2 regions of the Microbacterium longlingense genome follow, and region 2 is predicted to be linked to the other one. Evidence: riboswitches for the same ligand, from Rfam matches in the RefSeq annotation. Region 2 holds a riboswitch; the other holds the start of a gene.
What was found. A riboswitch is a leader RNA that binds a small molecule or an ion and turns the genes downstream of it on or off. The one in region 2 is predicted to bind thiamine pyrophosphate.
Positions count from the first base shown of each region.

Region 1: it holds a riboswitch for thiamine pyrophosphate, as region 2 does, so the genes downstream of both, AC3RXY_RS02180 (ECF transporter S component) here and thiM (hydroxyethylthiazole kinase) in region 2, are expected to answer to the same signal.

Region 1 is NZ_JBYRJA020000001.1:466,511-469,914, forward strand. Features, by position in the region: gene AC3RXY_RS02175 (ABC transporter ATP-binding protein) at 1-957, opposite strand, end outside; gene AC3RXY_RS02180 (ECF transporter S component) at 960-1,598, opposite strand; TPP riboswitch at 1,592-1,700, opposite strand; gene AC3RXY_RS02185 (D-alanyl-D-alanine carboxypeptidase family protein) at 1,841-3,322, shown strand.
Region 2 is NZ_JBYRJA020000006.1:257,023-260,426, forward strand. Features, by position in the region: gene AC3RXY_RS10940 (MmgE/PrpD family protein) at 1-464, opposite strand, end outside; gene AC3RXY_RS10945 (GntR family transcriptional regulator) at 642-1,022, opposite strand; TPP riboswitch at 1,172-1,265, shown strand; gene thiM (hydroxyethylthiazole kinase) at 1,257-2,099, shown strand; gene AC3RXY_RS10955 (bifunctional hydroxymethylpyrimidine kinase/phosphomethylpyrimidine kinase) at 2,096-3,404, shown strand, end outside.

The DNA of each region.
Region 1 (3,404 bases), on a different contig from region 2:
ACCACCGAGCTCCGGCAGGAGACCGGCGAGGGTGAGCGCGAGCGTCGACTTACCCGCGCCGTTGGGTCCGGTCACCACGGTCGCGGCGCCCCGCGGCACCGCGATGCTCAGACCCTCCTGCACGGCCGTCCGCCCGTCGCGTGAGACGGCCAGCTCGCGGGCGGTGATCACGGCCTCCGCTGCGGACGGCACGGCCGGCAGCACCGGCAGCTCGACGGGCTGCCCCGGAACCCACACCCCCGCTGCCGCGAGGACAGCGCCCTGCTCGGCGAACACCCGTTCCGGCGGGCCGTCTGCGAGCACACCGCCCTCCGCGCCGAGCACGATCACCCGGGTCATCAGGTCTGCCCACACCTCGGTGCGATGCTCGATCACCACCAGGGTCGCGCCACTGTCGGCGACAGCGCGCTCAATGCTCGCCCGCACCTCCGCGACGCCCGCCGGGTCGAGGTTGGCTGTCGGCTCATCCAGCAGCAGGACGCCGGGGTGCATCGCCAGCACACCGGCGATCGCCAGGCGCTGCTTCTGCCCGCCCGAGAGCGCCTTGGTCGGCTGCGACAACGGGATGTCGAGACCGACAGCGTCGAGCGCCGCCGCGATCCGTGCCGGGATCTGCGCCCGGGGCAGGCCGAGGTTCTCACACCCGAAGGCCACGTCGTCCCCGACGCGGGAGAGCACCACCCCGGCATCCGGGTCCTGCAGCACGAGCCCGATGCGCCCACGCTGCTCCGCGGGCGGCCGGCCGTCGACCAGCAGGGAGCCGGAGACCTCGCCCTCGTCTGCGCCGCCGAGGAGCCCGGCGATGCCCGCGAGCAGGGTGGACTTACCCGCGCCCGATGCGCCGAGCAGCAGCACGCGCTCCCCCGGCTCGATCTCGAACGACACCTCGCGCACCGCCGGGGCCTTGCGGCCGGCGTAGCGCCAGCCCCACCGGGACGCCGTCACACCCGCCGTCATGCTCAGACCTCTTCGCGCGTTTCCCGCCCTGCCGCGAATCGGTTCAGTGCCCCCGTTGCCGCCAGCGAGCGCACCAGCAGCCATCCCACCACCCCGGCCAGGAGAGCTCCCGAGACCACCAGCGAGCCGAGGTAGATGAGGTTGTACTCGATCGTCTTCAGGATGTTGGGGCTGGAGCCGTAGAACAGCTCGAAGACCCACGCCGCGGCCGCGGCGCCCACTCCGGCCAGCACGGCCACCGGAAGCGTGAACCGCCGGTAGAGGAACAGCGCGAAGATCAGCTCGGCGCCCAGCCCCTGCACGAGCCCGGAGAGGACCGTCGAGACACCCCAGACGTTGCCGATCAGCGCCGAGACGGTTGCGGCGACCAGTTCGACCATCAGCGCCGCGCCGGGTTTGCGGATGATGAGCCCGCCGACCACCCCGCCGATCAGCCAGATCCCCACGGCAATGCCGCCCAGCCCCGGAGTCAGAGCGTCCATGACGCCGAACCAGGCGCCGCCGACCGTGTTCCACCCCCAGAAGACCAGTCCGACCGCGACACCCAGGACGGCGGCGACGACGATGTCGACGACGCGCCAGCGGTAGCGGTTCTCAGCGACCCCGACGGGCGCACTCGAAACGGAAGCAGACGTGTGCATATCTTTCTCCTCCCTGCGCTGGCATGACCCAGATCAGGTTCGACGGTCGAAGCGCGGATTCGCTTCCTCTCAGCCCGGCTGCCGGACTCCCGTGTGATGTGACGCCGATCATACCGGGTCCTGGGCACTCAGGTCACGTCGTGTTTCGGTTCGTGCGCCGGGCACACGACCCAGGGCAGGGCAGGGCAGGGCAGGGCGAACCATATCGGGGTGGCCACAGCCTCATTCGGTACGGTAGGCGGGTGGTCCCGCATCCCCCCGTCGACGGCACGGTCCCTGTCGACCCCGCCCGACGCACCGACGCCCCCTCCGGTGTGCCCCACGCGCCGAAGACGCGGCGTCAGGCCCGCGCGGCACGCACGCGCAGCACCGGCACGGAGACCCAGGCTCTGACCTGGACCGACATCATCACGGTCGGGGCCCGCTCCACCGAGGACGACGAGTCGCTGCCGACCGCCGCTTTCGTGCCGGTAGAAGCGTCCGGAGACCTCCTTGCCGATCTGCCGCCGCGCCGCTTCCCCGTGGCCGCCGTACTCGCACCGATCGGCACGCTCGTCGTCGCGTTCGGCGTCTACTGCGGCGCCGTCGCGCTCTGGCCCCTCACCAACGTCGCGCCGGTCGTCACCGCGGCCGCCCCCGCGCCGGCAGCCGCGCCGGCGGCGGTGATCACCTGGCCGGAGGAGGGCAGCGCAGCGGTCGGCGTCGACGGGCTTCGCACGGCGTCCTCGACCGGCGAGGCGACGCCGATGGCGAGCCTGACCAAGGTCGTCACCGCGCTGGTGATCCTCGAGCGCAGCCCCCTCGCCCCCGGGGAGCAGGGCCCGTCGTTCTGGTTCACCCAGCAGGACAGTGACGAGTACTGGAACTACCGCTATCAGGACGAGTCCGCCCTTGACGTGCCCGTGGACGGCGAGCTCACCCAGCTGCAGATGCTGCAGGGGATCCTGCTCGGCTCGGCCAACAACTACGCCGACCGCCTTGTCGGCGAGCTGTGGGACAGCGAGGCGGACTTCGCCGAGTCCGCCTCGGCCTGGCTCGAGGCCCACGGCATCACCGACATGGCCGTGACCGGTGCGTCCGGCATCGACCTCGACAACATCGCCTCTCCTGGATCGCTCATCTCTCTCGCATCCATCGCGATGAAAGACCCGATCGTCGGCGAGATCGTGGGGCTCCGCTCGATCGATCTGCCCGGCGCTGGCCTCGTGGAGAACACCAACGAGCTGCTGCACGAGGATCCCCGTGTCGTGGGCATCAAGACGGGATCGGTCGAGGACGCCTACAACCTCCTCACCGCGAAGGACGTGGTGCTGGGCGACACCACCGCGCGGGTCTACACGAGCGTGCTCGGCCAGGGTGATGACGAGACCCGCTACGACGTCACGCGCGACCTGCTCGCGCAGGTCGAGGCACAGCTCTCCGCCCACCCCCCCGTCGTCACCGCCGCCACGGCGGTGGGCACGATCGAGACCCGCTGGGGAGAGACGGCCGGGATCGTGGCCGGGGGCGACGTCACGACCGTGCTGTGGAACGGCGCCCAGCCGACCGTGGCCGCAGAGCTCGCCCTGGGCGACGACTGGTCGGACGGCGCCGGCGCCGGGACGATCACCGTCTCTGGTCCGCTGGGTGCGGCATCCGTCGACGCGGTGCTGGACACCGAGCTCGCCGGCCCGGGGTTCTGGTGGCGCTTCCTGCACCCTCTGGAGCTGCTCGGGCTGAGCTGAGCACCGCTCCCGCCCGCCGCACCGCCGATCCCCCACCACGGCAGACGCAGCACGCCGAGGGCGAGGCCCGCAACGGCTCCCC
Region 2 (3,404 bases):
CCCTGCGTGGTGTGATCGAAGCCGCGGGCGCGCACCGGGGCGACATCGGAGAGCCGTGCGTGCACCTGATAGGCGACGGCGAAGGCCGTGAGCAGTTCGCGCCCGCTCGCCCCGACGGATTCCGCGGCGGCCAGAACTGCGCCGAGGTTGTCGGAGGGGTGGTTGGTCTCGCCCTTTGCCAGGTAGGAGTCCATGAAGTCGAGGTATCGACTCAGGGCGCTGTTGTAGAACGCCGCGCGGTCCGGCGCGGTCTTGCCGCCGCCGATGAGGGTCGCGGACGGTGTGCCGCCGAGGTCGTCGAGCAGCCCGCGGATGGCCACGATGGGCTCGGCGTCGAGGGCGCCGATGGCGACGCCGAGGGTGTCGAGGACCCGGATCTTCAGCTGTTCCTGCGCATCTGCGCTGAGGTCGTCGAAGGTTGCGGCTGCGACGAATGCAGCCAGTCGGGAGACTTCCGTGCTCATGAGAGCGTCCTTTCCAGAAGACGAGAACGCGATCGCTTAGGTAAGGCTTGCCTAATAAGTAGTACAGATCAGATCTGCCCGGATGTCAAGGATTTATCTTGATATCGAGATAAATTTCGGCGTCGACCGACGGGGCGGCGCGGTTCGCGGCGCCGGGGCATCCGCCGTCGCCGCGGCTCAGGCGCGCTGGCGATCGAGCGCTCTGCGCACCGTGGCGATGACGGCATCGTCACCGAATCCATGCGCGCGCAGCGCGGCGACGCAGGCGTCCGCCGCCGCATCCGCGCTGCGGACGGCGTCATCGTCGACCGCGGCGATCGGCGCCACGACCGTTCCGTTGCGGCCGGCCGTGACGACGTATCCCTCCGCCTCGAGCTCCTTGTACGACCGCGCGACGGTGTTGGCGGCGAGGCCGAGCTCGGCGGCAAGGGCGCGCACCGCCGGCAGCCGCGTGCCGGCGGGCAGCGTGCGGTCCATGATCTGCGCGGCGAGCTGCCGACGCAGCTGCTCGAACGGCGGATGCGCGTCGTGCGCGTCGATCGTCACGGACACCGTCATGCCTCCACGCTAGCGCCGCGCGGCCGCGCGCGCCCGATCTGCGGGGTTTGTCCCGATCCTCGGGGCACCCACGGTGGTTACCGACGCAGATCGGGAAAAGGTCCGCAGATCGGGCGTGACCGTCGGCGGTCCGTCCGCGTAGACTCCTGGTCAGTGACACGGGGTGCCGCATCCGCGGCTGAGATGAGACCCGTCGAACCTGATCTAGTTCGTACTAGCGAAGGGATGTCGCAAATGAGCGATCCTGTGCGCCCGTCCATCGATATCGCGGCGATCGCCGCCGATCTCCTCACCCGCTTGCGCGAAGCGCCGCCGCTGACCCACTGCATCACGAACGCGGTCGTCACCGGTTTCACCGCCAACGTGCTGCTGGCCCTCGGAGCGGCCCCGGCGATGGTCGACATCGTCGACGAGAGCGAGCTGTTCGCCGGCGTCGCGTCGGGGGTCCTGATCAATCTCGGCACGCCCTCGCCCGAGCAGCGCGCCGCGAGCCGGGAGGCCGTGACGGGCGCGCTGGCGTCCGGCACCCCGTGGGTGCTCGACCCCGTCGCGATCGGCGCGCTGCCGGTGCGCACCGCACTGGCCCATGAGCTGGCGGCGCGGAGGCCCACGGCGATCCGCGGGAACGCGTCGGAGATCCTCGCGCTGGCCGGGCTCAGCGCCGGCGGGCGCGGGGTCGACGCCACGGACACCCCGGACGCCGCGGAGGCCGCGGCGCACGCCCTCGCCGCGGCGCACGGCAGCGTCGTCGCCGTCTCCGGTCCCGTCGACCTCATCACCGACGGCACCAGGACGGTACGGATCGCGAACGGCGATGCGCTGCTCACCCGGGTGACAGGCGGCGGGTGCGCGCTCGGTGCGGTGATGGCCGCCTTCCTCGGCGCGGCACGCACGTCGGATGCCGGGCCGCTGGCCGCGGTGTCCGCCGCCACCCTGGTCTACACGATCGCGGCGGAGCGGGCCGCGGCCCGGGCATTGGGGCCCGGCAGTTTCGCCGTGGCTTTCCTCGACGCGCTCGCGGCGGTGGAGCCGGACGACATCGTGCCGGTCGCCTGCGTGACGGAGGTCGAACCATGAGCCTCGACCTCTCGGTGTACCTCGTCACCGATGCCGCGCTGTGCGGGGAACGGGGCGTGGTGGAGACCGTGCGGCAGGCCGTCGCCGGCGGCGTGCGTGTCGTGCAGCTGCGCGACAAGGACGCCACCGACGCCGAGACCGTCGATCTGCTCATCGAGCTGTCGCATGCGATCGACGGACGCGCGCTGCTCGTGGTCAACGACCGTCTCGACGCGGCCGTCGAGGCGCGGCGGCGGGGAGCCCGCGTCGACGGCGTGCACGTCGGCCAGGGCGACGCCGGGGTCGAACGCGCACGTGCGGCTCTCGGCCCGGAGGCGATCGTCGGACTCACCGCCAACACGCCGCAGCACCTCGATGCCGTCCGCGCGCTTCCCGCCGGGACGGTCGACTACGTGGGCGTCGGCGTGATCCACCCGACGGCGACGAAGCCGGACCATCCGCCGGCCCTCGGGGTCGACGGCTTCCGCGCGCTCGCCGCGGTGAGCCCCGTGCCCGCGGTCGCGATCGGCGGCGTCGGCATCGCGGACGTGGCACCGCTGCGCGCGGCCGGCGCCGCCGGTGTCGCCGTCGTCTCCGCGCTGTGCGGCGCCGCGGACCCCCGTGCGGCCGCCGCGGCGTTCGTCCGCCGCTGGCGGGGGAGCACAGACCGGCCGGTGCCGCGGGTGCTGAGCATCGCGGGGAGCGACCCATCGGGCGGGGCGGGCATTCAGGCCGACCTCAAGGCGATCGCCGCGAACGGCGGCTACGGGATGGCGGCCATCACCGCGCTCACCGTGCAGAACACCCGGGGCGTGCGAGACGTGCACGTGCCGCCCGCAGACGTCGTCCGCGCACAGCTGGACGCGGTGTCTGACGACGTCGAGATCGACGCGGTCAAGATCGGGATGCTCGCCAACGCCGACGTGGCCAGGGCCGTGGCCGGTTGGCTGGCCGAGGTGCGTCCTCCCGTCGTCGTGCTCGACCCCGTCATGGTCGCGACCAGCGGTGACCGGCTGCTCGACGCAGCGGCCGAGACCGCGCTGCGGGAGCTGGCGGCGCACGCCGATCTCGTCACCCCGAATCTCGCGGAGCTCGCGGTCCTCGCCGGGCGCGCCATCGACGGCTGGGCAGACGCTCTCGACGCCGGTCGAGAGGTCGCGGGGGCGCTCGACACGATCGTGCTCGTCAAGGGCGGCCACCTCGGCGGCGATGACGCACCGGACGCCCTGGTCGACGCGGGCGGCGTGCTCGCCGAGCAGAGCAGCCCGCGGATCGACACGACGAGCACGCACGGCACCGGCTGTTCGCTGTCCTCTGCGCTGGCCA